3 regions of the Rhodococcus sp. 05-340-2 genome follow, and region 2 is predicted to be linked to each of the others. Evidence: riboswitches for the same ligand, from Rfam matches in the RefSeq annotation. Region 2 holds a riboswitch; each other region holds the start of a gene.
What was found. A riboswitch is a leader RNA that binds a small molecule or an ion and turns the genes downstream of it on or off. The one in region 2 is predicted to bind S-adenosylmethionine.
Positions count from the first base shown of each region.

Region 1: linked by a shared signal. The riboswitch ahead of CH271_RS02945 (ABC transporter substrate-binding protein) and the one ahead of CH271_RS02185 (aminotransferase class V-fold PLP-dependent enzyme) in region 2 are both predicted to bind S-adenosylmethionine.
Region 3: linked by a shared signal. The riboswitch ahead of CH271_RS22160 (mandelate racemase/muconate lactonizing protein) and the one ahead of CH271_RS02185 (aminotransferase class V-fold PLP-dependent enzyme) in region 2 are both predicted to bind S-adenosylmethionine.

Region 1 is NZ_NOYU01000006.1:307,030-316,912, reverse strand. It holds gene CH271_RS02970 (NtaA/DmoA family FMN-dependent monooxygenase) at 1-460, opposite strand, end outside; gene CH271_RS02965 (LLM class flavin-dependent oxidoreductase) at 457-1,533, opposite strand; gene CH271_RS02960 (dipeptide ABC transporter ATP-binding protein) at 1,526-3,124, opposite strand; gene CH271_RS02955 (ABC transporter permease) at 3,121-4,014, opposite strand; gene CH271_RS02950 (ABC transporter permease) at 4,007-4,987, opposite strand; gene CH271_RS02945 (ABC transporter substrate-binding protein) at 4,992-6,608, opposite strand; SAM riboswitch class I at 6,828-6,921, opposite strand; gene CH271_RS02940 (phosphotransferase) at 7,027-7,809, shown strand; gene CH271_RS02935 (hypothetical protein) at 7,811-8,362, opposite strand; gene CH271_RS02930 (HNH endonuclease signature motif containing protein) at 8,683-9,883, shown strand, end outside.
Region 2 is NZ_NOYU01000006.1:157,487-167,369, reverse strand. It holds gene alc (allantoicase) at 1-744, shown strand, start outside; gene CH271_RS02195 (YbaK/EbsC family protein) at 772-1,245, shown strand; gene CH271_RS02190 (hypothetical protein) at 1,254-1,754, opposite strand; gene CH271_RS02185 (aminotransferase class V-fold PLP-dependent enzyme) at 1,906-3,237, opposite strand; SAM riboswitch class IV at 3,292-3,407, opposite strand; gene CH271_RS02180 (Pls/PosA family non-ribosomal peptide synthetase) at 3,568-7,548, shown strand; gene CH271_RS02175 (M1 family metallopeptidase) at 7,555-8,892, shown strand; gene CH271_RS02170 (hypothetical protein) at 9,191-9,811, opposite strand; gene CH271_RS02165 (hypothetical protein) at 9,879-9,883, opposite strand, start outside.
Region 3 is NZ_NOYU01000036.1:151,254-161,136, reverse strand. It holds gene CH271_RS22195 (aspartate aminotransferase family protein) at 1-565, shown strand, start outside; gene CH271_RS22190 (hypothetical protein) at 574-861, opposite strand; gene CH271_RS22185 (TetR/AcrR family transcriptional regulator) at 966-1,625, opposite strand; gene CH271_RS22180 (MFS transporter) at 1,707-2,897, shown strand; gene CH271_RS22175 (TerD family protein) at 3,028-4,773, opposite strand; gene CH271_RS22170 (hypothetical protein) at 4,864-5,400, opposite strand; gene CH271_RS22165 (helix-turn-helix transcriptional regulator) at 5,684-5,896, shown strand; gene CH271_RS22160 (mandelate racemase/muconate lactonizing protein) at 6,244-6,672, opposite strand; SAM riboswitch class IV at 6,701-6,819, opposite strand; gene CH271_RS22155 (hypothetical protein) at 7,094-7,915, shown strand; gene CH271_RS22150 (DUF6941 family protein) at 7,912-8,289, shown strand; gene CH271_RS22145 (HpcH/HpaI aldolase/citrate lyase family protein) at 8,292-9,125, opposite strand; gene CH271_RS22140 (acyl-CoA dehydrogenase family protein) at 9,122-9,883, opposite strand, start outside.

The sequences.
Region 1 (9,883 bases), 150 kb from region 2:
CGTTGGCACGCACGTACCGGTCGGCACGATCGAGATAGCCGCCTCGCCTGAAGTTCTCGCCGGTGAATGCATCCGAGGACGTCACCATGTTCCATGCCGCCCTACCGTCGGACAGGTGGTCCAGCGACGAGAACTGTTTGGCGAGCTCGAACGGTTCGTTGAACGTGGTGTTGATCGTCCCTGCCAGTCCGAGCTTGGTCGTCACCGACGCAAGCGCATTGAGGACGGTGAGCGTATCCGGTCGACCGACCACATCGAGATCGTGAATCCGGTTGCGATGCTCACGCAGTCGCAGCCCTTCGGCGAGGAAGAAGAAGTCGAACAGACCGCGCTCGGCCGATTCGGCAAGGTGCACGAACGAGTCGAACTCGATCTGGCTCTTCGATTCCGGATCGGCCCAGACAGTGGTGTTGTTGACGCCGGGGAAATGGGCACCCAGATGTATCTGCTTCTTCGTCACAGGCTCTTCCCTTCGAGTGCATAGCGATTGACGGGACGCGTCAGGCCGAGACGCTCGCGCAGAGTCGATCCGCTGCGGGTGTCGGTGGCCGGCAATGATCGGATTCCCGACGGCAACGCGAGCGGCACCAGCGTGACCCCGTCGAGGCCGGCCGCTTCGATCGATCCGAGCAGGAGATGCAGGCTCGAGAGATTACCGATATGCGACACGCTCTCAGCGGCTCTGACGTGGCCCGCCCAGTTGTCGAGCTGCGCGAGTTCTTGAGCGGCAGAATCGGATACCAAGGTCTCCACGTCCAGCAGGACGAACACCTCGGCCGGGTCCCGGCCTTCGGCAACGACGGCCCGTCGAATGCGGGCGGCGGTCGTTGCCGCCTCCTCGACCGTGTCGGCGACGATTCGGACGATGTCGGCACGCGCGGCGGCCACCGATACGGACTCCGCGGAGTTGCCGCGAATCACGACGAGCGACTGCCCCTGAGGAGATCTCGGGGTGATCGACGGGCCCTTGACCGAGAAGTTCTCGCCCTCGAAGTCGATGTAGTGCAGCTTGTCTCGGTCGATGAACCGCCCCGACTCGACATCGCGGATCTCTGCGTCGTCCTCCCAGCTGTCCCACAGCCTGGTGACGACCTCGATCGCCTCGTCCGCCTCACGCCACAGGCTTCCTTTGTCCTGCTCCGCTTTCCGACCGAACAGCGCTGCCTGCTCGGCACCCGAACTCACTTCGACCTGCCAACCGGCCCGGCCGCGAGAAGCGAAATCGAGACTCGCGATCTGCTTCGAGATGTGGAACGGCTCGGTGTGCGTAACGGTGATCGTGGGCACCAGCCCGATCTTCTCGGTGAGGGCGGCTGCCCGTGCCGCGACGGCTGCGGCCTCGAGCGTCCGGCTGGCGAACGAATCGCCCAGAAACGCGAGATCGATACCCGCTCGGTCTGCGGTCTGGAGCTGGTCGATCCAGAACCCTGCTGTGAACAGGTCTTCGGCGCGAGAGTCAGGCCGACGCCAGGCCTGCGGATGGGCGCCGGTGCCTTTCAGCTCTATCGCGGTCAGGAACAGCTTGTCAGACACTGGTACTCGCTTTCTCGTGCGCGCTTCCGGGAATGGCCCCGAGTAGCTCGCGGGTGTAATCCTGCTGTGGATTGTCGAACAGTGCTGCGGTGTCGCCGTATTCCACGATGACGCCGGATTGCATGACGGCCACGGTGTCGCTGATCTGCCGGACCACGGCCAGATCGTGCGAGATGAACAAGTAGCTCAGACCCAGCTCGGACTGCAGATCGTCGAGAAGCGTCAGGATCTGCGCTTGGACCGATACGTCGAGGGCCGAGACCGGCTCGTCGAGCACCACCAGTTCCGGTGCGAGAGCCAACGCGCGGGCGATGGCGACGCGTTGGCGCTGCCCACCCGAGAGCTCGGCCGGGCGTCTGGACAGATAGTCGCTGGTGAGTGCCACCTGATCCAGCAGCGTCCGGGCACGCTCGGAACGCTCGCGCGAGGAGCCGACCGTGAACGCGTCCAACGGTTCTCGCACGATCTCGCCGACGCGCAACTTCGGGTTCAGCGACGCGTACGGGTTCTGATCGACGATTTGAACACGCCGCCGCAGCTCACGCCTGGCCTTGCCACGCAGACCGGTGATGTCCACACCGTCGAACGTGACCGAACCCGACGACGCGGTCTCGAGACCGATCGCGATGCGCGCCAACGTGGACTTGCCGGACCCGGACTCGCCGACGAGCGACACCGTCCGCCCACGTTCGACGGTCAACGTGGCTCCCTTGACCGCATCGAGGTGGACGCCGCGGCCTATGGTGAACCGCTTCGAAACGTCACTGACCGTCAGGATGGGATCGGCTGCCGTCGTGCGCGCGGGTCGTACGGCCGTATTCAGCGACGGTGCCGCGGCCAACAGTTGACGCGTATATGCGTGCGTCGGATTCGCCAGTACCTCTGCGGTGGGGCCGGTTTCGACGATCCGCCCCGCGCTCATGACGATCAGGCGATCGGCTCTGTCCGCAGCCACGCCCAGGTCATGAGTGATCAGCAGGACAGCAGCACCGGTTTCGGCGATCCTGGCGTCGAGATGGTCGAGGATGCGTCGCTGCACGGTGACGTCAAGGGCGCTGGTCGGCTCGTCGGCGATCACCAGTTCCGGGCGGCACGCGAGAGCGATTCCGATCAACACGCGCTGACGCTGCCCACCGGACAGGTCCTGCGGATACTGCCGCGCCCGCACCTCGGGGTTGTCCAGACCGGCTTCGGTGAGGATGCGAATTGCCTCGACCTTCGCGGAGCGGCGATCTGCGAGGCCGTGCACCCGCAGCACCTCGGCAACCTGATCGCCGACGCGAACCACCGGGTTCAGCGAGGTGGTCGGGTCCTGCGGAACGAGCCCGATGTGACGGCCGCGCAACCGGTTCAACGTCTTGTCCGAGGCCGTGTCGAGCCGCTGTCCGTCGAACGTCACCGATCCGCCCACGATGCGGCCGGAACCCGAGAGCAGACCGATGAGGGCGTGGGCAGTCGTCGACTTTCCGGAGCCCGACTCACCGACCACGGCTACCACTTCACCGCGGTCGACGGTGAACCCGATGCCGGAGACGGCGGTCGTCTCACCGTAATTCACGTGCAAATTCTCTACTTCGAGAATGGGGCTCATTGTGATCGCCTCTCGAGTGCGTGCCCTAGGCGGTGCGCGGACACGACGACGGCCACGATCACCAATCCCGGCAGTGTGGTCATCCACCAGGCGGTGGCCAGGAAGTTGCGGCCCTCGGAAATCAGCGATCCCCACTCCGGGGTGGGCGGAGCAGCACCGAAACCGAGGAAGCTCAGCGCCGATACCGCAAGCACTGCCATACCGAATTCGACTGCAGCGAGCGCGATCACAGGGCCGTACGAGTTTCTCAGGATGTGTCTGCGGAAGACATCGAACCACCGCACACCCGAGGCGTAAGCCGCTTCGACGTACAGCGATCTGCGCACCCGCAGCACCTCCGAGCGCATCACTCTGGCGAAATTCGCGATCAATGTGACACCGACGGCGATAGCGACGTTGACGGTGCCGAAGCCCAGAGCGGTCACCAGCGCCAGCGAGAGCAACAGCGTCGGAATCGACAGCAGCACATCGACGATGCGCATCAGCACCGCGTCGACTACTCCGCCGACGGCCCCCGAGACCAGACCGATGATCGAGCCGACCACCAGGGCGATGCCGACTGCCAACAGCGTCGCCGTCAGAGACAGTCCGGAACCGTGGACCACTCGGGTGAAGACATCGCGGCCGATGTTGTCGGTGCCGAACCAGTGCGACGCGCTGGGTGCCTGGAGCTTGTCCGCCGGTGTACCGACCAGCGGGTCGCCGCTGGCGAAGACGGACGGGAACAGCGCGAACCCGAGAGCCAGCAACAGCACGACCACGGAGGCACCGAGCCAGATGTGTTTCAGCACGTCTCGGGGACCCCGGCGCCGCCTGGATGCCGGTGCTTCTTCGACTACCGGGGGAACTGCCGAATGGACGGCGGTCTCGCGAATCAGGATGTCAGACATGAGCTTTCTCCGGTTCTGCACTGGCCTGCACGGGCCGGTATTCGCGCACGATGCGCGGATCGATCAGCGGATAGAGCAGGTCGACTGCGAGATTGACCAGGACGAAGACCAGCGAGGTCAGAACGACGATGCCCTGCACAACCGGAATATCCTGGGCCAGCACCGATGTCTGGGTCAGCCTTCCGACTCCAGCGCGCGAGAACACCGTCTCGACCACCACCGATCCGGCCAGCAGTGTGCCCACCAAGACTCCGGCAATCGTGAAGGCGGGGATCGAGGACAGTCGCAGGACGTGTCGCGTCTGCACCCGAAGGCGTGAGACCCCCTTGGCGCGAGCCACATCCACGAACGCTTGCTTCCACGTGGTGGCCATGCTGGTAGCCAGGACCTGAGCGATGACAGCACCGGTCGGCAATGCCAGTGTCACCGCAGGCAGCACCAACGACGCTGCGCCTGCGTCACCGAACGCCGGGAACCAGCGTAGTCGGAACGAGAACAGTTGTAGCAGCAGTAGTCCTACCCAGAACGTCGGCACCGCCACCCCGAGTGGTGGGAGCGCGAGCAGCAGGTTCTTCAGCCATACGATCTGGGTGTACGTGGCGGCGTAGGCAACCGCGGATCCGAACACGACGGCCAGCACCAGAGCAGTCCCCGCCAAACCGAGTGTGCTGGGCACCGCGTCGAGAATGGCCGTCGTCACCGGCTGGCCGGTGGCGATGGACAATCCGAAGTCGCCCTGCACGGCCCCGACCAGCGAGTGCCAATACTGCACCAACACCGGCTGATCGAGACCGTAGCGGGCCTGCAGTTCAGCGATGGCCGCAGCGTCGGCCGGGGTACCCGAGCCTGCCGAGTCCACTGCGAGACTGACCGGGTCCGCGGGAAGGAGGAAGAGCACGATGAACGAGATGGTGAATGCAGCCCACAGCACTGCCAATGCCTGCAGTACTCGCTGTCCGATGTAGCGGGTCATCGCTCTACTGCCCGCTCAGCCAGGTGTCGAAGAACTGCAGGCGAGCGGAGGCCTCGAACTTCAGATCCTGCACTGTCGACGCCGCGCCGACGGCCTGCGAGAGTTCGATCGTGGGAATCCACAATCCGTTGTCCAACACCTGCTGCTGGGCGGTTGCGAGGATCTCGTTGCGCGCCTCGACGTCGGTGGTCGAGAGCTGCTCCGTCAACGATGCATCCAGATCCGGAATCGGGCCGCGCGCGTTCAAGTTCCGACCGTCCACGGCAAATGAGGTGCGCAGAATGTCACCGTCGGCGCGGGTGCTGTTGTAGTACGTCGCGTCGTAGTCCCTGGTGCCTTGCCGTGCCGTCGCCTCCGAATTGGGCACCAGTTCGAGCTGTAGGTCGACGCCGACGGCGCGCAACTGCTGCTGGGTCAGCTCCAGAATCGCCTGGTTACCGGCGAACACGGCCGAGTACATGACTTTGAAACTCAGCTTCTGCCCGTCCTTTTCACGGACCCCATCGGCACCGGGAACCCAGCCGGCCGCGTCGAGCAGCGACTTCGACTTCTCGGGATCGTAGGTGACATCGGCGAGTTCGACGTACCCCGGCGTGGCGCTGGCCAACGTGCTTGTCGCCGTGCGAAAGTCCGGTCCCAGCACCGTGTCGACGAGTTCCTGACGGTTGATCGCCGGTACGAGGGCGTTCCGGACGGCCGGGTCCTGTAGCGCACCACGAGTGACGTTGGGCTGAATGCCGAACGGAACGCCCGGGTTGGATGCCGTCAGGATCCGGCCACCGGTCGACTCGATCTGTGGCGCATCCTGCGGTAGCGCGTCGCTCACCGCGTCGAGCTGGTCGGAGGAAAGACTGCCGGTGCGTACACCCGATTCGGGCACGATGGTGAACTCGATGCGGTCCAGGTACGCCTCGCCCTGGTGACCGAATACCGCAGAGCCCCAGTTGTATCCGGTTCGCCTGGCCAAGGTGACGGAGCGGTCCTGTTGATAGTCCGCGTAGGTGAACGGTCCCGATCCGATGTTGGTACCCAAGCACCGCGACTCGGCCGACTGCGCCGAGGTCGCAACGGCCTGGATACCGAGCTGAGGCGTCGAACTCGCCTGCAGGAACTGCGCATTGGGTGCCGAGAAGTCGATGCGGACGGTGAGCGGATCGACCACCGTGGCACCGTCGTACCCGGTCAGGTAACTGGCGGCCAGCGGTGCCTTGGCGGCACCGAGAGTGCCGGTGATGGCGTCGAAATTCGCCTTGACGGCAGCGGCATCGAGCGGGGTGCCGTCACTGAACGTCACGCCGTCTTTCAGCTGGAAAGTGAACGACCTCGCGTCGGCACCGACTTCCCAGCTTTCGGCCAACCACGGCTCGATCGCCCCGGTTTCCGGGTTCTGATCGGTGAGCGAGTCGACCACTTGACGGGTGACGTAGATCGTCTGATTGGTGCCGGATTGTGCCGGGTCGGAGCAGGTGGGAGCCCCGGACAGGCCGTAGCGCAGCGTCCCTCCGGACTGCGGGGGTCCGGCGTCGGCGGCCGAGATGGGGGCGCTACCTGCGCACCCGGCGAGCAGTGTGGCGGTGGCGGCGATTACTCCGGCCACCAAAAGTACAGGGCGAGTGGACACGTGGGTGTCTCCGGTATCTGGTCGATCGCACGCGAACTCCCGCGTCCGAGCCATGTGTGCCCAGGAAGGAGTTCGTGCAGATGATGAGGTGTGGTGTCGAAAAGTACGGTGCCGAAATGTCAGCTAAGACAGGTCGAACCGTTCAGACGGCACAGATCGACATGAATCCGACGGCATCCGTCGACGAAACCTGAGGCGACTCGGGTGTTCACGTGCATTCCTCCATCGGTCCCGGCGGTAGCACCCTCACCCGACAAGCGGGGGGTTGCTGCGACGTCATAGAGCCAGGTCTCTCGGTCGCTCTGGATGGTCCTACGGATTCCGATACTACGAGAGGGTCGGCGCACTTGCCAACCGGGGTAGGGATCGTCGCGGAATTCGAGAGTGCAATCCCGCACCGATATGAGACCGTGAACCGATGAACGACGAGACCGGGGCGCCGCTGGAGGGAGGCAACCGAACCGTCGTGCATCGGGTAGGCGAGACTGCGCGTCGCGCAACGGGAGACCACTCCGCCGCCGTGCATGTACTCCTGAAACATCTCGAGCGCAAAGGTTTTCCCTGCGCTCCGCGATTCTTGGGAACAGACGATCAGGGCCGAGAAATACTGACGTATCGACATGGGATTGCCGGCAACTATCCGATGCCCGCCGCCGTTCGCAGCGTCGAAGCTCTGGAGAGCGCTACCCGGATCCTCCGCCGATTGCACGACCTCACCATCGGTCTGCGGTTGCCGGACGGCCATGCCCGACACCTACCCGACGACGTCGAACCCGAGGTGATCTGCCACTGGGATGCAGCTCCGTACAACTTCGTCTTCGAGGGTTCGGCAGCCGTCGCATTGATCGATTTCGACGAGGCCGGCCCGGGGCGACGCATCGACGACCTGGCCTATTTCGCCTATCGATTCGCACCACTCTGCAGTGCCGACAACTTCTCCGACGGAGGATGGTCCCCGGACGTCGATCGATGGGACAGGCTGCGCCGAATCTTCGGGATCTATCCCGACCCTCGGGCCACCGAACTCCCTGACATCATCATCGCGAGGCTCAGGGCAATGGAACTCGCGGTCGAGGCCGGTCCGAACCACGAGCATGCTGCCCTGTATTCACGCGATCAACTGTTCATCGATCGACATCGAGACGCAATTTCGCATGCTGTCTACCACCGGTTCCCGGCGAACAGCGTGAGCCGTATCTGACTCAGACGGCCATCGGCAGTTCAGAACTTTCGATGTCACAGCGGCCCGAATCCGCATGCTTTCGAGCAGCTTTCGACCCGTGGACATCCATGCGGTGCACCCAATAACCGATCGTGTCCTCGGCGGCGAATCGATCGAGTACTTCGATACACAGCCACGTCGCGACAGAAAGGTCCTCTTCCTCACCATCGAGACCGACGAGGGCAACTTCGTCGCCCACCGCGAGCAACGCACGGTCGACGTCCGAACTGCTGATCTTCAGCCATTCCAAGGCGCGACGGAGGAATCTCCAATCCGATTGGGGCACAGTCTCGGAGGCCGATTGTCTGCACAGTTCCGCCGTCGCAACGAGTGCGTCCACAACCGGTGCCGACAGTGCACAATCGAGTTCGACGAGCATGCCCCGATCGGAATCGATCAGGTCGGCCATGTAACCCCAACGGGCCGCGAGGGACGCATCCTCTGGCCACAGGTCCGTGGTACCGAACTGAAGCCGAGTGATCAGTTCCTTCGGCGATTTGCACGAAACGGCGAAGCGAAATGCGTCGTTCATGTCGATCATCCCCACTGGGTCAACACAACATTGGACACCGGCTCGACACTCGAGTTCGGAGATACAGCCAAGCAGTGGCTTTCGTCACCGACGCAAGCAACGCTGCTGCGGTCGTTCCGTCCGCCTTGGGGGATATTGAACGCCCCCACCAGCATCTACGCGACTCATCGTTACGTAAAATCGACAACGTCACACTTATGAGCAATGTGTAATCCGCCACACAGTTGACCGCTCCGACCACGACCAAGCTTTTCGACCTCCGATCACAGATGGGAACGTGTGTTCGAGAACTTGTCGGTGGGTCGCGATAGATTCTGTTCATGCTTTCGGGGGACGGCGGATCAGGGGTGGACGGCATCGAGACGGTGCCGCCTGCCCCTGAGGTGTCCGATCCGGAGTTGTCGTTGTTGGTGTATCGGGTCGAGTCCGCGGTGGCGGAGTTGGCGGGGCAGGCGTCGGTGTCGTGGACGAACGCCGACCGGCGTGCGGTGATCGAACGGATGGAAACTCTGACCCGGTCGCTGACGGCGTACTCGTATAACTGGCTCAACGAACTCATCGCTCAACACGGTCTCGATGTGTATGCGGGTTCGGTGCCGTCGTCGGTGGCGTGGATGCTGCGGATCACCCCACACGCCGCGGGTGCTCGGGTGCGTCTGGCTGCGGAATTGGGTGACCGCACTTCCTTCTCGGGCGAAGTTCTGCCGCCGTTGCTGCCGCACACCGCTGCTGCCTTGCGGGCGGGGTTGCTCGACGCCAAGCATGTGCAGATGATCCGGGAGTTCTTCCGCCATCTGCCCTCGAGTGTCGACCCGCAGACGCGGGAGCGAGCCGAAGAGCAATTGGTGGGTTTCGCCTCGACCAGACGGCCCGACGACTTCGCACCGTTGGTGGCAAACCTGGATTCGATCCTCAACCCCGACGGCGACCACGACGACGACGAAGACGAGGACGGGAAGCCGAGGCCGCGGAAGCGACGGGATGCGTTCTTCTACCTCGGCGAGCAAGGTGCCGACGGGATGTCGGAAGGAAAATTCTGCGTCGACCCCGAACTACGCGCCTACCTCGAAGCCCTGTTCTCCAAAGCCGCGAAACCCGGAGTGAACAACCCCGCCGACCCGACATCGGTCGTCCACGACGATGAACGTGACGACGAAACCGATGGCGACGACAACGATGGCGAGGACAACGGCGGCGACGGCAGCGCCACTGCGCCGCAACCCGAGTCGACGCCCAGCGATGCCGGGTCCAATGATGCAGGCCTGTGGGATGGAACGGACTGCAACAGTGACGACGGCTGCGATGACGACGACTGCGGTGACGGGACCGACTGTGGTTGCGGCACACAGTCAAACGACCCCGACGACCCCGACGACCCCGACGACACTGCAGGCGCTACTGAACCCGTCGGGCACTTCGGATCCGATACCGGCGACGACACCGCGGACAAGACAGCAGCGCGGGAGGCTGCAGTTGCTCGGGATCTCCGCACCCAACGTGAACGTCACCACGACGCCCTGA
Region 2 (9,883 bases):
CTCGGAGCGCCCGGGGTCGTCTCGGCGGTCGTCGTCGACACCGCATGGTTCACCGGAAACTATCCGCCGGAGATTTCGATCGAGGCCGCCGAGGTCGACGGATTTCCGTCACCGGAGGAGCTGCACGCCCAGACCGAATGGACCACCATCGTCCCGCGCAGCCCGGTCAACGGCGACAGCGAGAACAGGTTCGCCGTTGCCTCCGATGCGCGGTGGACGCACGTGAAACTGTCGATCTATCCCGACGGCGGAGTGGCGCGGTTGCGGGTGCTGGGCCGCGGCAAGCCCGACCCCAAGTTCCTTGCTGCCGGGCCGGTCGACCTGGCTGCCCTCGAGAACGGCGCGTACGTCTCGGCGTGCTCCAACATGTTCTACAGCTCACCCAACAACCTGCTCTTCCCCGGTCCCCCGCGGTCGATGGGTGAGGGCTGGGAGACCTCGCGTCGACGCAACGACGCGAACGACTGGGTTCAGGTGCAGCTCGCCGGTACCGGGCACATCTCTCTCGCCGAACTCGACACCACCTGCTTCCTCGGAAACGCGCCGGGTGCCGCATCGCTGCGGGGCCGCCTCGGCGACGGCGAATGGATCGAACTGTTGCCGCGCACGACGCTGCAGCCGGACACCCGGCATCGTTTCGTGCTCGACCACGACACTCCGGTCTCTGAGGTGCGCATGGACATCTTCCCCGACGGCGGCATGGCGCGATTGAGACTGTTCGGTGATCTCGACACATCTGCGTAAAGAAGGCTGGGGCAATAGGGTTGGTTCATGTCCCGGCTACTTCATCCGAATGCAGCCCATGTGGCCGACACTCTGATTTCACGTGGTCATCACGGGGTGGTGGTGAACAGTCCGGAGGGCACCCACACGGCCGCCGATGCTGCTGCGGCACTGGGCGTCGAGGTGGGCGCGATCGTGAAGTCGATGGTGTTTCTGCTGGGCGACGAGCCGGTGTTGCTACTGGTTTCCGGTGCCCACAACGTTCATCTCGAACACACCGGTGAGCGTCTCGGCGGCACGTTGACGCGCGCACCTCTCGACACGGCCAAGCATGCCACCGGGCAGCCGATCGGGGGGATCGCCCCGGTCGGCCACCCCACCAACCTGGACACGTTCGTCGACCAGGATCTGGCCGGGTACGCCGAGGTGTGGGCGGCCGCCGGTCACACCAACACGATCTTCCGGTCCACGTTCACCGAGTTGGTGCGCATCACGGCAGGTCTGGCGATCGACGTCACCTGACCGTCTGATCAGGATGCGAGCGTCGGGGCGATCGGTGCGCCGAGGACCGCGTCGACGACGTCGATGTCGAGTCGGGTGCCGCGGGATTCCAGCAGCGGCAATACTGCGTTGTTGATCAGAACCGACTGGCGAGCCACATCGCCGAGCACTGTCAACGTCACACCGTCGGCCACATCGGCCGCGGTGACGTCGGAGATCAGACTGGCCAATCCCGCCGGTGTTCCGACATAGCGGATCGAGGACGGGCTGGTCGGTGCGTCCAGTGCGGCGAATTCCCGACGGGCCGTCCGGGCATCGACCGCGATGTGGATCTCGAGGTCGAGAAACACTGCCGTGCTGTCGGCGGGTTCGCCGCGGTCGACTGCCTCGGCCCGTACCCGGGCCCGGTGTTGCTGGGATTCCCGCAGGTCCGAGGCCTGGATTCGGACTACGTCCGTCTCGGGAGCGGCGGTCAGTTCGGTCCAACCTGCAGTGAATTCGACGGCGACGCGGGTGAAGTTGTGCGACATGAGTGGTGGTCCTGATTCTTCAGTCGGTGGTATTCGGTCGGAGCGGAGCCGAACTCGAACACGAACCGGACGCAGTGCGGCACAGATCCACGTATCTGTTGCACCAGTGGCGGTTGCCCGTCCACACGACACTCACGGTCATGACGCCATGCTAACTGTCTGCAGGGGTGCACGGGGATCCAACCCCGGCGGCTCCGTCGGCCAGCTCGGGGAAGGGTCGCGGGTCGGGTACGGGGTTCCACCAGCCGGCGTCCTCCGCGTAGTGCCAGTTCGGTCCCGACTCGACCAGGGCGGCGAGTGCGTCGACGAGTCGGTCCACATCGGCGGACGAGCTGCCGAGTCCGATGCTGGCTCGAACCGCTCCGGCCGCGTGCCCCAGCCTGCTCAGCAGTGGGTGCGCGCAGAACTTTCCGTCGCGCACACCGATGCCGTGTTCGGCGGAGAGGTATGCAGCGACCTTACCGGGGTCGCGTCCGGCGACGGTGAAGGTGACGATGCCGACACTGTCGGGTGCATCGGCCCACACCTCGAGTTGCTCGACACCGTCCAGTGCGGCCAGCCCGTCGCGCAAGCGGGACGACAGATCCCGCTCGTGCGCCTGCAACTCGGCATCGTCGAATCCGGCAATGGCCTCGCAGGCCGCAGCCAAGGCGGCAACGCCGAGCACGTTGGGTGTGCCCGCCTCGTGCCGCTGCGGTGCCGGAGCCCACTCGGTGCGGTCGAGGCCCACGCTGCGTACCGCGCCACCGCCGGCCAGGTGTGGCTCACCGAGGTCCAACCAATCACGTGCGCCCACAAGCACTCCCGCGCCGAACGGGGCGTAGAGCTTGTGTCCCGAGAACGCGAGGTAGTCCACGCCGAGAGCGCCGATGTCGACCCGACGATGCGGAACCAGCTGAGCACCGTCCACCGCGATCCGCGCGCCGTGCCGGTGCGCCAGTGCCGCGAGTTCCGCGATCGGCAGAACTTCACCGGTGACGTTCGATGCGCCCGTGATCGCCAGCAGCGCAGCGGGTTTCGCGGCGAGTTCGGCGTCGAGACGCTCGATGGTCTCGGCCAGGGTCGACGCAGCAACCACCACTCTTCGGTCACGCCACGGAAGCAGGTTCGCGTGGTGCTCGATATCGAGTACTACGGTGTCGCCCGGCACGCATGCGGCCAGCAGGTTCAGCGAGTCGGTGGTGTTCCGCGTGAACACCACCACCGAATCCTTGTGCGCACCAACAAAATCGGCGACGGTCACCCGAGCCTTCTCGTAGGCCGCCGTGGAGACCCGTGAGGCGTAGCCGGCACCGCGATGCACACTCGAGTAGAACGGCAGCAGTTCCGCGATCCGATCGGTCACCGCCGCCAGAGCCGGTGCGCTGGCCGCGTAATCGAAATTGGCGTAGGTGCAGGTGCCGCCCTGCACCAGGGGTACCTGTAGATCCGTGCCCGAAACAGGGGCAAAAGGAGCACAGGGGCGGGAGAGTACGGATGTCATGACAGATCAAGCCCTCACGTTCGAGGGACCCGCAACCGAAGGAGTTCGTGAACGAGTCCGCGCTTGCCGCGCCGGTTTTCCGGCGTCAGCCTGGTCGTCACCCGGAGCACCCCACCGCGGAGGAGGGTTGCCGACCAGCGAGCCGGGGCTTGATGCTGGTACTCGTGACCGTGGGGAAGACACTCGCAAACTCGCTGCGGTTTTGTCAAGCCGGAACTCGCCCGTGGGCAGCAGTAGGATTCCCGCGGTGGGAAGGCGCGCTCGTTCACCTGCTGGCAAACAGAACGTGAGATAACCAACGGCGCTGCTGCTCGCCAGCACCACAGAGTCATGTCGAGAAGAAACGAGAAGGGCGCCCGGTTGTCTGTGCATCAAGAGAACGATCTGCCGGGTTCGAGCGCGGATGTCGCGCCTGCACCGGCGGAGTTTCTTCGCTCGTCTCTCGCCCCTCCCGCCCGGACGCTCATCGACGTTCTCCGTGACACCGCCGATTGTTTTCCCGACGCCCCGGCCATCGACGACGGTGCCGTGTCGGTCAGCTATTCGGAGTTGTTGGACGATATCGCCGAGGGCGCGAAGTGGCTCGCCGATGCCGGCGTCAGGCGCGGCGATCGCGTCGGCATCCGCATGCCGTCGGGTTCCTTCTCCCTCTATGTCGCGATCTTGTCGATCCTTGCGGTCGGTGCCGCGTACGTGCCGGTGGATGCGGACGATCCCGAGGAGCGCGCCGAGTTGGTCTTCGGCGAAGCACAGGTGACGGCCATCGTCACTGCGGGCGGCATCGCCGCAGGTACTGCCCCCAAACAGGACGTTCCTCAGCACGACCTCCCCGAACGCAACGCCGGACTGCCCACCCCGGAGGACGACGCGTGGGTCATCTTCACCTCGGGTTCGACCGGCACTCCCAAGGGCGTTGCGGTCAGTCATCGCAATGCGGCGGCGTTCGTCGACGCCGAGGCCCGCATGTTTCTGCAGAAGGACCCGCTCGGCCCGGGCGATCGAGTGCTGGCCGGACTGTCGGTGGCGTTCGACGCGTCGTGCGAGGAGATGTGGCTCGCGTGGCGGCACGGTGCGTGTCTGGTTCCCGCGCCCAGGTCGTTGGTTCGGTCCGGTTTCGATCTGGGTCCGTGGCTCGTCTCCCGCGACATCAGTGTCGTCTCGACGGTGCCGACGCTGGCGTCGCTGTGGCCCGCGGTGGCGCTGGAAGCGGTGCGGCTGCTCATCTTCGGTGGCGAGGCCTGCCCGCCGGAGCTGGCCGAGCGGCTCGCCGTCGAAGGCCGTGAGGTCTGGAACACGTACGGCCCCACCGAGGCGACGGTCGTCGCGTGCGCGGCGATCATGGACGGCACGGGCCCGGTCCGGATCGGGCTCCCCCTCGACGGGTGGGACCTGGCTGTGGTCGACGGCTCCGGCACCCCGGTGCAGGTCGGCGAAATCGGCGAGTTGGTCATCGGCGGTGTCGGGCTCGCTCGGTATCTCGACCCGGCCAAGGACGCCGAGAAGTACGCCCCCATGCCGTCCCTCGGGTGGGACCGGGCGTATCGCAGCGGCGATCTGGTCAAGCTCGAGCTCGAAGGTCTGCTGTTCCAGGGTCGCGCCGACGATCAGGTCAAGCTCGGCGGTCGACGCATCGAGCTCGGTGAGATAGACAATGCGCTGCAAGCACTTCCGGGCGTCGGCGGTGCGGCGGCCGCCATCCGCAAGACGGCCGCCGGCAACTCGGTGCTCGTCGGATACCTCGCCAGCACCAACCCCGATTTCGACCTCGAAGCCGCTCGCGAATTGCTGGCCGAGCAGTTGCCTGCAGCGCTGGTCCCCCGGCTCGCGCTGGTGGACGAGATGCCCACGCGCACCTCGGGAAAGGTCGACCGCAATGCCCTGCCGTGGCCCCTGCCCGGCATGGCGGGGGCCTCCTCGCTCGGCGGGACGGCGGGGTGGGTGGCGGAGCTGTGGACCAACATCCTCGGCGCCCAGGTTTCCGACGAGAACGCCGATTTCTTCGCCAACGGCGGCGGTTCGCTCTCGGCCGCTCAGTTGGTGACTGCGTTGCGCGAGCGGTTCCCCGAGATCACCGTCGCGCAGCTCTACGACCATCCGCGGCTGGGTTCGCTGGCGCAGTATCTCGACGATCTGAAGCCTGTCGTCGAGGCCGTTCCTCGTGAGGTCGCCCCGACGTCACGCACCGCGCAATGGGCGCAGATCGCGGCAACGGTTCCGTTGACCACCCTCACCGGATTGCAGTGGGTCACCTGGCTCGGGCTGCTGTTCAACGTCATGTCCTGGTTCGGCGACGTGCCCTGGGCTCCGACGCTGTCGTGGTGGTGGGTGCTCGTGGCATTCGTCCTGTTCATCACTCCGGTCGGCCGGATGGCGATCTCGGTGATCGGATCTCGCATCCTGTTGGCCGGGCTGAAACCCGGCGCGTATCGACGCGGCGGGAGCATGCACATAAGACTTTGGGCGGCAACACGATTGACCGATGCCAGCGGTGCGTCGAACCTCTCGGGCGCCCCGTGGATGGTCTACTACGCGCGCGCTCTGGGGGCCAAGATCGGCAAGGGCGTCGACCTGCACACGATGCCGCCGGTCACCGGCATGCTCGAGCTGGGCGACGGCTGTTCCATCGAGCCCGAGGTGGATCTGTCCGGGCATTGGATCGACGGAGATCTCGTCTACATCGGCGGCGTCGAGATCGGTGCCGGTGCCACCGTCGGTGCCCGCTCGACACTCTTGCCCGGCACCAAGGTCGGCAAGAACGCCGTCGTGACGGCAGGCTCCGCCGTCGTCGGACGGGTGAAGGCCGGTCAGATGTGGTCCGGTTCGCCTGCCCAGAAGGTCGGCAAGGCCGATCATCCGTGGCCCGCGGAGACTCCGCCGCGCGCGACGAAGTGGGTGTTCGCGTACGGCGTCGCGTCGTTGTTCCTGTCCGGCATGGCACTGTTCTCGATCGGCGTCAGCCTGGTGCTGATGGGCTGGTGGATTCACACCGCGGACTCCGTGCTCGACGCCTTCGAACGTGGTCTGGTGATGTTGCCCGTCGCGACGTTGGTGTCGTTGGCGGTGTTCGCGGTGATCACCGTCGTTGCGGTGCGGCTGCTCAGCATCGGACTCGTCGGCGGCTACCACCCGGTGCGCAGCCGCATCGGCTGGCAGGTGTGGGCCACCGAACGCCTGATGGACTCCGCGCGCACCTTCCTGTTCCCGCTCTACGCATCTCTGCTGACGCCGCATTGGCTCCGGCTCCTCGGCGCGAAGATCGGCAAGGACGTCGAGGCGTCGACGGTGCTGATGATCCCCAAGTTCACCACCGTCGCCGACGGCGCGTTCCTCGCCGACGACACCATGGTCGCCAGCTACGAACTCGGCGGCGGCTGGATGCATCTGGGCGACGCCAAGGTGGGCAAGCGGGCGTTCCTCGGCAACTCCGGCATGACCGGGCCCGGGCGAACCGTCCCGAAGAACGGCTTGGTCGCTGTTCTGTCCGCGACGCCGGACAAGGCGAAGTCCGGCTCGTCGTGGCTCGGTAGTCCGCCGGTGCGGCTGCGCCGGGCCGCCGGTAGCGCGGACTCGTCGCGCACGTTCGATCCGCCGCGGAAGCTGAAGGTCGCCCGGGCGTTCGTCGAGACCTGTCGACTGCTCCCCGTCGTCGTGACCTTCGGCATCGGGCTCGGAGTGCTGTTCGCGCTCACCGCGCTCGCCGACGCCGTCGGGTACTGGTTGGCGGCACTGCTCAGTGGCGTCGTCCTGCTCGTCGCCGGTTTCGTGGCCGCGGCGGTGTCGGCGTTGGCGAAGTGGTTGTGGGTGGGCCGGATCGGCAAGACCGATCATCCGCTGTGGAGTTCGTTCGTGTGGCGCAACGAGGTGGCAGACACGTTCGTCGAGACCGTTGCCGCACCGTGGTTCGCGCGCGCCGCCGAGGGCACCGCGGTGCTGAACATGTGGTTGCGGTGGCTCGGTGCGGACATCGGCCGTGGCGTCTGGTGTGAGACGTACTGGCTTCCCGAGGCCGATCTGGTGACGTTGGCCGACGGTGCGACGGTCAACCGAGGGTGCGTTGTGCAGACGCACCTGTTCCATGATCGGATCATGTCCATGGACACGGTCGATCTCGGCAGAGGCGCAACACTGGGACCACACTGTGTCGCGCTGCCTGCATCGGGTATAGGTGATGGTGCGACGGTGGGGCCTGCCTCTCTGGTGATGCGCGGCGATACGGTTCCCGCGCATACTCGTTGGCAGGGCAATCCGATCGCGCCGTGGGCCAAGGGTGATCCCTTCCCGCGTATTCGCGACGACCGAAACGAGGGGTGATCTACCGTGCCGGACAGGCTCGTGGCGCCGGTGTTCGACGTCGACTCCAGTGACAATCCGATCGATACGTATCTCCCGCAGAACGGTAACCGCGGCTATCGCGTCTCGCGCTACGAACTCGACCTCGAGTACAAGGTCGAGAGCAACCGTTTGACGGGTAAGGCGAAGATCACCGCGGTCACGACCGCAACGGTGTCGAAGTTCGCGCTCGATCTCGGTCCGGCTATGAACGTGTCGAAGGTGTCGGTCAACGGCTCACGCTCGGTGAAGTTCAGCCACCAGCGCGGCAAGCTGAAGATCACCCCGGCCAAGCCCATCGCGTCGGGCGCGGCACTGGTGGTGACGGTCGCGTACGGCGGAACTCCCAAGCCCATCAACGGTTTGTGGGGTGAGGTCGGCTGGGAGGAGCTCACCGAAGGCTCGCTCGTCGCCAGCCAACCCAACGGCGCTGCGTCGTGGTTCCCGTGCGACGACCATCCGGTGTCCAAGGCCAGCTACGGCATCACCATCACCACCGATTCCCCGTACTACGCGGTGGCCAACGGAACGTTGGTGCGCAAGCAGACTCGCGCCAGCCGCACCACGTGGGTGTACGAGCAGCCCGAGCCGATGGCCAGCTACCTCGCGACCATCCAGATCGGTCCGTACGAGCATCGCATCGTCAGCCCGGGGCCGGTGCCGATGAAGGCCATCACTCCGCCGCGCCTGCGAACGCAGTTCGATCACGACTTCGGTCGACAGCCGCAGATGATGGACACTTTCGTACGGCTCTACGGCCCTTACCCTTTCGCGTCGTACACCGTGGTGGTGACCGACGACGATCTGGAGATTCCGATCGAGGCACAGGGGCTGTCGATCTTCGGAGCCAATCACTGTTCCGGTTCCCGGTACTACGAGCGTCTGGTGGCGCACGAGTTGGCGCACCAGTGGTTCGGCAATTCCCTGACCCTCGGCAAGTGGGCCGACATCTGGCTGCACGAGGGATTCGCCTGCTATTCCGAATGGATCTGGGCCGAGAACTCCGGCGGCGCAACGGCTCACGACAAGGCCAAGCGCGCGCACACCATTCAGCGCGGATTGGCCATGGACATGCAGCTCACCGATCCCGGGCCCGCGCGCATCTTCGACGACCGCGTCTACAAACGCGGCGCACTGGCGCTGCACGCACTACGACGCACCATCGGCGACGAGCGCTTCTTCGGCCTGATCCAGGAATGGACCTCCAAATACCGCTACTCGACGGTGGCGACCGCGGACTTCACCGACCTCGCCTCCCGCTTCGGTTGCCCCCGAACTCTGTGGGACGCATGGTTGATCGACAAGCAGTTGCCGTCGTTGCCGTAGGTCTCGGCGGCAGATCGGCTCCCCAGTTTCGGATATCGGCCTGCAATCGGAGGCATAGATCCAAGTCCGGGGAGCCGATTGTCGGTCAGACCCGCCGACATCAACGCGAAAAGATTGATCGGCGACGCGATGGCGCGGCCGACACTCGCATCGAGTGCCACGACCTGAAACAGCACCCAGAACACGACGACACCCAGCACGGCGAAAATGGGCCAGGGTCCGGAGTAGTTGTATTTCACGCTCGCTCCCGTCGTAGGAGGGATGTGCCCGCTCCACGGTACCCACCGCGTCGGCTGCGTCAGCGATACCCGAGGGACACGGTCAACCCAGCAATCGCGTAGCCGTACATCGCCGTCGTTGCCAATGCTTGAACCCAGAACCCCCGCGGGAACGATGCCGCCCAGCGTCCTTTGCCGTCCAGTCGCAGATCGCAGGGAAAGTCGCTGATGGCCATGGCAGACGACGGCTGCTTCGAGTGCGCAAGCACCACCCCGGTGGTGAACGGCAGTCCCCGAACGAACAGGTGACCGCGCGCCTCCCCGGCCCGATACCGCACCGCAGATTCGGTGACAACTCCTGTGTACCAACGCCGTTGGACGTTCCAGCCGGTGGCGTGCGCGAGGCGAAGGTTGCGGTCGCCGCGCAGCGCCGTGTCCACGGTCTCGACGTCGGCGATCACGCCCCAACGCAGCATCGACACCCATTGGGCAATCCGTCTGCAGCGAAACCCCAGGGCTCCGAGCAGAACGATCGCGAACACATACGGCACCAGCGCGGGATACCTCGACCAGCAGGCCGCCGGCACGATCACTGCGATCAGGAACCAGTATGCCTCGCGCCGGTTCCATACGGCGGCACCCACGAACGCCACCGTCGGAGGCACCCGATGCGGCGGGGCAGTGCGCGAGGACTGCAGCATGATGCCGCTGATCCTAGAGCCGAACGGGTCGGCTCGCAGCGATCCGCCCGGTTCGGGCCGGCGTGCGTCACG
Region 3 (9,883 bases), on a different contig from region 2:
GTTGATCGCCGACGAGGTGCAGCCGGGATTCGGCCGGCTGGGCGCATCGATGTGGGGCTTCGAGCGGCACGGGTTGCTGCCCGACATCGTGACGATGGGCAAACCGATGGGCAACGGCATGCCCATTGCCGGACTGGTCATGCAGAGTTCACTGGCCGAGCAGTTCGGACGAGACCTGCGCTATTTCAACACCTTCGGTGGCAATCCGGTGACCGTCGCTGCGGCGCAAGCGGTGCTCGACGTCATCCGTGACGAGGCTTTGGTGGCCAACTCGGCCGCCATGGGTGAGCGCCTGCTGGCAGGCCTGCGCACGGTCGCTGATCGCGTCGATTCCATCGGGGACGTCCGGGGTGCAGGTTTGTTCGTCGGAGTCGAATTCATCGGCCCCGCAGGTCAACCGGATCCATCCGAGGCACTGCGTGTGGTCAACGCCATGAAGAAACGCGGGGTGCTGATCTCGGCCACCGGCCTGTACGGAAACACGTTGAAGATCAGACCGCCGTTGACCATCGAGGCGGCGGACGTCGACTACTTCCTCGAACAGTTCGCAACGGTCGTGGCCTGACGGTTCCGCTATCCGCTCCAGCCCCAGTTGTAGGGGTTCACCACGATTCGATACCAGACATCGGTGTCCGCAACGTTGGTGCAGGGCACCAGGATGTACGACTGCGACGCCTGCTCGAGCGACAACGCCTTGTTGCAGAAGTACTGTGCGCCTTCGCCGGATTGCTCCGCGCGATAGACGGGGCCGTAGTGCCATTCGTCGGCACTGGCTGTCCCGACTCCTATCGTGGCTCCGGCTGCGAGCGGTAGCGCCAGGAGTCCGGTCAGAACAGCGATGCGTCGGCTGGAGTGGGTCATCGGAGGGCCTTTCGTAGGTGGCACAGTCGTCGCCGGCCGTCGTCAGGCCACCGACTCGATCCCTTCCCCTGTGAAGTCGCACGAGAACCGAGTCGCGTTACCGGCTATGAGCGGGCGATCGAGTGCACCGAGCCCAATGAAGCCGTGGTCATGTCCGCGACTCGTTCGAGTTGACGCCGCGTTGCGCCGTCCCGGGCGCGCTGGGACATGCCCTGAATGATCACGCCGATGAATTCCGCGACGTCGACCGGCTCCCATGACGGAGGCAGGATGCCGGCGGCGACGTTCTCGGAAATACGATCCGCCAGCAGGGACACGTTGGCATTGCGCATGTCGCGCAATCGATCTGCGATGCTTCGATTGGCGTCGGTGACACCGACGGCCGAGCTGATGATCAGACAGCCGCCCGGACAGGACTCGTCTGTGTAGTGCAAGGCCGCGTCGTACAGCAGCCTCGAGATCAACTTGGCCGCGTCGGGCTCCTCGGCGAACGCACGCTCCATGAAGTCGCCTCGAGTAGCGAGATAGCGCTCGATCGTGGCGAAGAACAGCCCTTCCTTGCCGCCGAATGCACTGTAGAGACTGGGCGGATTGATGCCCATCGCACTGGTGAGCATCGAGACCGAGGTGCCCTCGTAGCCGTGTTCCCAGAAGGCGAACATCGCCTGATCCAACGCCGAGTCGACATCGAACTTGCGCCCCTGTCCTCGCACTCCGGCCATCAGCCCTCCACATCTCGATCCGTTCTCGAAACTGTGATTCATCGTACTCCTGTAGCGATCATTAAACGAATCGCCTAGCCTTCGACGGAAGGTTCGGTTCTCCATAGAACGAAGGGGTAGACAATGGTCACCGAGACACGCAATGCATCGCCCGCGGTCAACGCGAACGTCGCCATCGTCTGGATGCTGCTCGCAGTGTTCGGGGTGGGAACCGTCGAATACCTCGTCGCCGGAGTCCTTCCGGACATTTCCTCCGATGTCGGCGTCGGGAATTCGACTGCGGGCCTGCTGATCACGATCTATGCCGTCACGGTCGTCATCGGCGGTCCGCTGCTCACCATCGCCACCACCCGGGTTCCGCGAACACCGCTCATCGCCGCAATGATGGCCTTGTTCATCGTCGGCAACATCGGAACCGCATTGGCCCCAAATTTTGCGACCCTGGTGATATTCCGCGTCATCACTGCGCTCCCCCACGCCACGTTCTTCGCGCTGTGCCTGGTGTTGGCAACGTCGTTGGTGGAGCCGGATTTTCAGGGCCGAGTGATCGCGCGCGTGACGCTCGGCCTCAACCTTGCGACCGTCCTCGGCGTTCCGCTGGGGACGCTGATCGGCTCGCAGCTCGGCTGGCGCTGGTCGTTCGCCATCGTCGCGCTCTTCCAACTGTTCGTCACCGCCGCTCTGATCGCCTCGACCCGACGCGCAGCACCGTCACATCAGACCGGCAGTGTCACTTCGGAACTGAGTGTGTTCACCCGAGGTCCGGTGTTGTGGGCCATCGGCCTCACCGCGCTGAGCCAGGCCGCCCTGTTCGTGGTGTTCACCTACATCTCGCCGTACCTCACCGATCACGCCGGAATTTCCGCGTCCACCGTCACCATCGTGCTGTTCGTCTTCGGCGTCGGCTCTGTCGTCGGCAACCAGCTCGGCGGCTACTTCGCGGACAAGGCGCTGGACACGACGCTCTACACAGCGTTGATGGCACTCGCGGGCGCGCTCGTCGTCCTGTTCCTCTTCGGTGGCACAGCGTGGTTCGCCTTCGCGTGGATGTTCGTTCTCGGTGCGGCGGGCTTCTCGATCATCCCGCCACTGGCCTCGAAATTGATCGGCGCGGCCAGTGAGGCACCCCACCTCGCGGCCACCGTCAACATCGCCGGGTTCCAACTCGCGAACGCGGCGGGTGCTTGGATCGGATCGATAGCGTTGTCCGGTGGCAGCAGCGTCTCGGTCCTGCCTGCCATCGGAGCGGTTCTCGCCGTCGGTGCGGTGGTACTTCTGTTCGTCAGTCGTCGCGCGTCACGGGTGGCAGGATGAGAGCCTCGTGATCGACGCGCCGGTCTGTGGTGCGGACACGTCACCGACTGTGGGTAGGCAAGTCCGGAAAATTCTGGATGCCTTCATGCTCACAGCAGTCGAGTCACCAGTGACAGGATCCTGTTCTTGGCTACTCGTCGACTTCCACGCCGTATCTGACGGCCAGTTCAGCCAATCCGTCGTCGTAGCCCTGGCCGATGGGTCGGAAGCGCCATCCACTCCCTCGGCGGTAGATCTCGGCCAACAGCATCGATTGTTCCGTTGTGGCCGCATCGAGCACCGCTGTGGCGACCGTCGAATCGACTCCATCGAGCGATACCGAGACTGCACCGACGTCGCCGAACGTCTTGTCGCCGTCTATGACTGCGGCGATGACTATGCGCGCGCATTCCTCGGGAACGAGTGCCAGATCGATCCGGACGCCCTGCTCACTGTCACCGTCGATCGACATCGAGACCGCACCGTCCGAGGTGGCCGGAGCGTTGTAGAACACGAAATCCTCGTCACTGGAGACCAACTCGTCGTCGTTGACCAGGAATGCGACGACGTCGACACCGACCTGATCGGACTCGTCGGCCCGCCACGAACTGTTCAAAGTCAGCATGGTGAGGCTTGGATCCAGATCGACAACACCACCACGTGGCACCAGCGGGGCGATTCGGGACCGCCGCGCCGGAAGCGGAGCAGGCACCTCGATCTTCAGCTCACGGTCTATCGTCGCCGGTGTCAGCAACGTGAGATCCCGTTCTTTCACTTTCGGCATCCGGGGGTCTCCATCGCCGCCGTCCAGGATCAGGATGTCGGTCACGCCAGCGCTGAGATTCACAGCCGGTGTCGCACCGAGTTGGATCAGGCGGGAACGCATCAGCACAGAATCGGCATGCGAACCACCCATGACCAAGACCCTTCTTGTCTGCCAGGGCTTGCCGACTGGATCGGGCTGCTGCACGTTTGGCTTCGGCTGGACCTGCGGCCGAGTACCTTTGGGCGTTCCTGGTTGCACATCCCGTAGTAGGTCGAGCAGTTCGGACTCTGAGATTATCCGAAGTCCATGGGCCCGAGCTCGCTCGACCTTTCTGCTTTCGGTCGTGGGATCCGAGCACACCACCACACTGGTGAATCGGCTGACGGAGTTCATCACGTCCAAGCCAGCTTCGGTGACCTGAGCGGCCAGACGCAGCCGCGGAATGCGCGTGTCGCCGCTGATCACGACCCGCATGCCCTGAATCAGACCGCCGTCCCCAGCAAGAGGACCGGGGTTCTCCCACCTGCAATGCGTTCGAGGCACGGTGTCCGGATACAGCGTCAGGCGCTCGGTGCACGTGACGACGGGAAGGGGAAGTTCGAGCGACCTGGCCAATCGAGCACTGTGAGTGAACACCTGCGCCAGCACGCGGGCATCGTCGTATGCGTCGTGCGCATTGGACTGCAGCACTTTCCAGTGCGCAGCCAGGGTGGCTAGCTTGTGGTTAGGAGTGTCGAGTTGCAGTCGCCTCGACAGTGCCACGGTGCACAACCGTTGCTTCGTCGGCATCTCGATGCCCGCACGCATCGATTCGAGCTTCAGGAAGCCGTGGTCGAAACTTGCGTTGTGCGCGACCAAAGTTCGACCGTCGAGCAGATCCATGAGCTGCGGGGCGATCATGTCGAACGTCGGTGCACCGGCAAGCCGTTCGGGCGTCAGTTTGTGGATGTGCACCGGGCCGGGATCGCAGCCCGGGTTGACCAGTGTCGACAGTTCGCGTCCGACGCGTCCGTCCTCGTCGACCGTCATAGCGGCGACGCTGAGCACCCGATCACGGGATGCCTTCAGACCCGAGGTCTCGACATCGACGACGACCCACTCGTCGCGTCCGGTCTTGACTGCATTCCCCACGGAGGTTCCACCTTCGACGCCAACGGACAGTGGTGGTCACTATGCCGCACGGCTCAATGGCAATACGGCAAATGCCGAATACGGGTCGATCTATTCGCACTGTGGACCAGTGATATAGCCCTGCTCGCAGCCGTACTGGGTTTGGATATCCCCGCTGGTCGGTGCTTCTCCGCACAACACTCCGCACCGCTCGTAGCCATTCACGACGCCATCACCGTTTCGATCCTCGGATTCGTAGTACGGATACCCTGCATCGGGTAGCGGCGCGGTCGCCGCGCATCTCGGGTCGTTCACCACGTACGACCCATCGGTCAAGACCGCGGTGTTGCCGTAATCGCAATATCTCAATTCAGGCGGTGCCGGCGCGACGTACGTATCGCATTCGGCTTCGTACCCTGTCGTGCCGTCTGAATACAGGGCGGTGCCGGACTGATACAGATCAAAGTCGCCGCACTCGTAGGTGATTGGTTGAGGCAAAGGAACAGGCGGCGGCTCAGGTGCCGCCGGCTTGTCCACGTTCGAGGTAGGCGACGCCGACACCGTAACGCTCGAACTGCTCGTCACAGGAACAGCTTCGCTCGGTGTGTCGTTGGGGCTGCTCGAGCAGCCGACGCAGACCAGCGCCACTGCGGTGATTGCAATGAAGGTTCTCGTGGAGTTGCCAACTCCGAGCTGGTCGAGACTGCATGGACCCGTCCCCGGTACAGGCAATGTCGATTCAGTATTGCAATGAACTGACCACCGACACGGGCGATTCGACATTCGGATACGCCGTTATGCCTTCGTTCACGGGCATAACAGGGCTCAGTCCTACAACAGAGGGGCGTACTCTCGCCTATGCATGTAGTTGCAAGCATAAGGAGCGAATAAGGCCGATCCGCGACGACGGAGTCGGAGATATCCGAGTGAGGTGGCCGCCGCCTTCGTCGCACGTCGGCTTCAGCTACGCCTCACTCAGGCTGAGTTGGCATTGCTTGCCGGCGTGGGTCGATCGACGGTCCAAGCTCTCGAAGGCGGCAAAGACTCGATCCAACTCGATGGTGCGATCGCCATCGCGAATGCGCTGGGCTGTGATCTTACTTTGCGGACTCGATCCGGAACGCCTGTGCCGCAACTGGATTAGCGTTGACAACGCCACAATGACGGCGGCTGACCGGCCAGGCGGACAGCAACCCCGCGGGGCCGTAGAGCTCAGCCATGGATCCCGATCGGTTCTCGGCATAAGGGTTCCGATCATCTCGTACGCAACGATTTCCGGATCCGGCGTACCGGAACTCGTGTATGATCTCGGACAGTTCGGTCACGCGCGCTGTACACCGAAGCTCGTCAGACTCTTTGCTGCTGCGTCGGTTCCAAGTGGGACTCGGACCTCCGGGTTGTCGATGTAGAAGCGAATCCACTATCAGACGCAACAGCGATCTCCGCGGTTCCACTGACAAGCCGACCCCGTCGAGGGCCTGGTGGATGGCTTCAGCGAGAGAGCGCCTGCAAGGTCGCCTCTCCCGCGCGATACCCCGCCTCGAACAGCCATGGCCACTCGGAAAAGTCCTCGGGGTCGACCACCACCGTCTCGACACCACCGTTCCCGCGCCGCTTGGGCATGTTCTCGGGATGGGACGGGAATCGATCCTTCAGGTACGCGGGTTCGAGACTCTGCCGAAAGATCAGCCACGTCCGAGGCGTGAAGCCCACTGCTTCAGCACGTTTCGCGAGGTCGATCCACGCTTCGGCATTTGCGTACCCGCCTTCGAGTACCAACCTCCGAGTCTCGAGCATCGGAAACACGCCGTACCAGATCGGCGGGTAACTCAGGAGCGTCTGGCACCAGGTACGACTCCGATCGTGCGGAATGGGTTCCCACTTCGCCTGTGCTGCTTCGAGTTCGTCACTACCGGGCATTGTTCACCTCATTCTGGAGGTGCAACCCTCCATCGACTTGCGCGCCTGCGATTGCGGGACGCGCCGGTTCTTCCCCTGGGGCACCCTGTCGATGGAGACGGGGTTGCCGGACAGCCGGCCAGGTACCGACAACTGCCACTCATGAACCTCTCCCGACCATAGCCGAGAGGTACGACACGCACCATCGGCCGAAAGCGGCAGCCACTGCACGCACCCCGTGCACCGAGGTCGCGCACTGGATTGTCATGACCGCTCCGGTGCAGGCCTCGGGCCGAGCTCCCGGAGGACGTCGAGGGCTGCGGTATCGCGCTCGTCGTATCCATCGTTGCCGTCCGTCGCGGCCAGCATGAACGTGTCCAGAAGACCACCTGCGGTTCGGCTCGTTCCGTCGTCGGGCCCACATCTTTCCTATGCTGTGTTCGTGCCCTCCGACCGAACAGACAGCAACCTCGCTCGCGTGATTCCACTGTTCGGGCGCCGGGGATCCCGCACCACCAACACGGAATTTGTCGACGACATCGAGCCGGCAGTCGAGTCCCCGGTCGAACAACTGACGCCCCACGATATCGAGCTCACACCACCGACCGCCGTGGACGAGTTCGCAGCGCTGACCGCATCGAAGCCGATAGCGCAGCTTCGTTCGCTCCTCGACTGGCTCGGTACGTCGCGACCTATCACCGGCACGGGTGTTCCACGACCCGGGTCGGTCAGCGAGCTGGCGAAGGCCGTCGGGGTGGATCTGGACGCGCGAGCGCGGAATTCACGATCCATGCGCGACATCCGCGACTTGATGACATTGTGGGATGCGGCGACGGCGGCCGGATTGATCGAGTTGACATCCACCACGGCGATACGCGGCCCCTGGGCCGACGAGTTCGCCCACTCACTTCCCGGCTCGCTGGCCGCCCACCGGACGGCTCTCTCGCACGTCATCCGCCGGTACTTCCTCAGCGAGGACCCGCGCCGCCAGTCGCAAGTCCCCGATGTCGTCGCCGGACAGATAGTTCTCGCCGCGATGACGAGCACTCCACGGAAGCGGCTCCCGGATGTCGGTTCGGCCCACTCCGGAGATCTGTACGAACACATCATTGCATTGATACTCCGCGGCCTACTGGACCAATTCATCGCCGACGGGTGGCTGGTCTGCGACGGGACATACGAGGTGCCGGCACCCTTGCGACCGACCGTCCTGGACGCCATGAAGTCACTTCGCTACTACGGAACGCATGACCTCAACCGATGATCATCACCGGATTGTTCTTCGCCGAGTATGCGCGAGCCTCCAACGACATGCTCGACATCCTCGGCGGCGTCTGGGATTCCTGCACGGTCCCTCGCGAGACCCGCATGCTCGAATGCCGGTTGGTCGCACTGTTGCAGACGGGCCCCGATGACATCGGTAAGGACTTTCCCGCGACTCTCGAAGTGCTCGACGCGAACGGCGAACACATCGTCAATCAGCGTGGCCTGCAGATCCCCGGTGCCGGCTTCACCGGCGAGAATCGATTCTGGTTCCTGCCGATGCAGATGGTGTTCCGCGACGAAGGACGGCACAACTTCATCCTCAGCGCCGGTGGGGCCACAGCGAGCGTCGGACTTCGCATTGCCTTCGGCTGATGTCAGGTACTGATCGGCTCCCGCGCAGCACCCCGCTCCACAACTCGGCGAGCGGTTCGGGCTACCGCCTCGTCGATCAGGAATCCCTTGCTGTCCACGGCCACACCCGACTCGGCACGCTCCAGATCTGCCAACAGTTCCTCGGCTTCGCGCACTTCCAACTCAGATGGCACGAATACCGTTCGCACAGGACCGAGTTGAGCGGGATGGATACACGCACGACCGACAAAACCGAGACCGGCCAGCGTTCGAGTATCGGCCTCGAAGGCCTCGGCGTCGCGGAAGTTTCGCGACACCGCCGCAGGCGGTGGATCGATACCCGCCGCCACGCTGGCTGCGACCACCTGAGCACGCACGAACGACAATGACTCCGCCGAGCCGTCGACGCCCAGATCGGCGGCCAGGTCCACCTCCCCGATCTGCAAAAACTTGACCCGAGGGGCACGGGCAATCTCGAGAGCGGCAAACACTCCGGCGGCCGTCTCGATCAGGGGCGAGACCACCGCGCCGGTGCCACTCAGTAGAGCATCGGCCTGCTCCACCTCGCGAGCCGACGACACCTTGGGCAGCCAGATGCCGGTCAGGTTCGGGTGCAACACCGCGCGAACATCGTCCTCCTGCAACGGCCCTGGGTTCACCCGCACCCAGATCTGCACGTCACCCGGATCGCAGGACGCGACCCACTCGGCTACCGTCGCGCGGGCGTGATCCTTGTTCGCCGCAGTGACGGCGTCCTCGAGATCCAACACCACCGCGTCGGTACCCGACGCGAGTGCTTTGTCGAAGCGCCCCGGGACGTCCCCGGGAACGTAGAGGTAGGTCAGAGCCGTCCTCATCCGATGACGCCCGTGCCCGCGACGAGAGACTTGGCGATGACAGTCCGCATGATGTCGTTGGTGCCCTCACCGATGGCCATGAGCGGGGCGTCGCGGTAGAGGCGCTCGACGACGAATTCGGTGGAGTAGCCGTAGCCACCGTGGATACGCATGGCTTCGAGGCTGGCGGTGATGGCGGCTTCGGAGGCGAAGTACTTCGCCATGCCGGCCTCCATGTCCACGCGCTTGCCCGAATCCGCCTGAGATGCAGCCCAGTACGTCATCAGCCGCGCAGCCTGCAGCTGGGTCGCGATGTCTGCGATTTTGAGCTGGATGGCCTGGAACTCGGCGATGGGCTGACCGAATGCGGTGCGCTGCTTCGCGTATTCGAGCGCAGCGTCGTAGGCAGCCTGCGCGATGCCGACACTGCGGCCGGCAATGTTCAGGCGGCCGATCTCGAGACCGGACAGTGCCTGCTGCAGACCACGTCCTTCGACTCCACCGAGCAGCGCATCGACGGGAACGCGCACATCGGTGAAGGTGATCTCACACGATTCGGTGCCCTTGTAGCCGAGCTTGCCCATGTCGCGCTGCACCTCGAAACCGTCGGTCGCGGTGTCGATCAACAGCAGCGACATGCCCTTGTGTGCCGGCGTCGTCGTGCTGTCGGTCTTGACCAGTACTGGAAGCACATTCGCATGCCGAGCGTTGGTGATCCACGTCTTCGCCCCGTTGACGACGTAGTGGTCGCCGTCGCGCTTGGCGGTGGTCTTGATGCC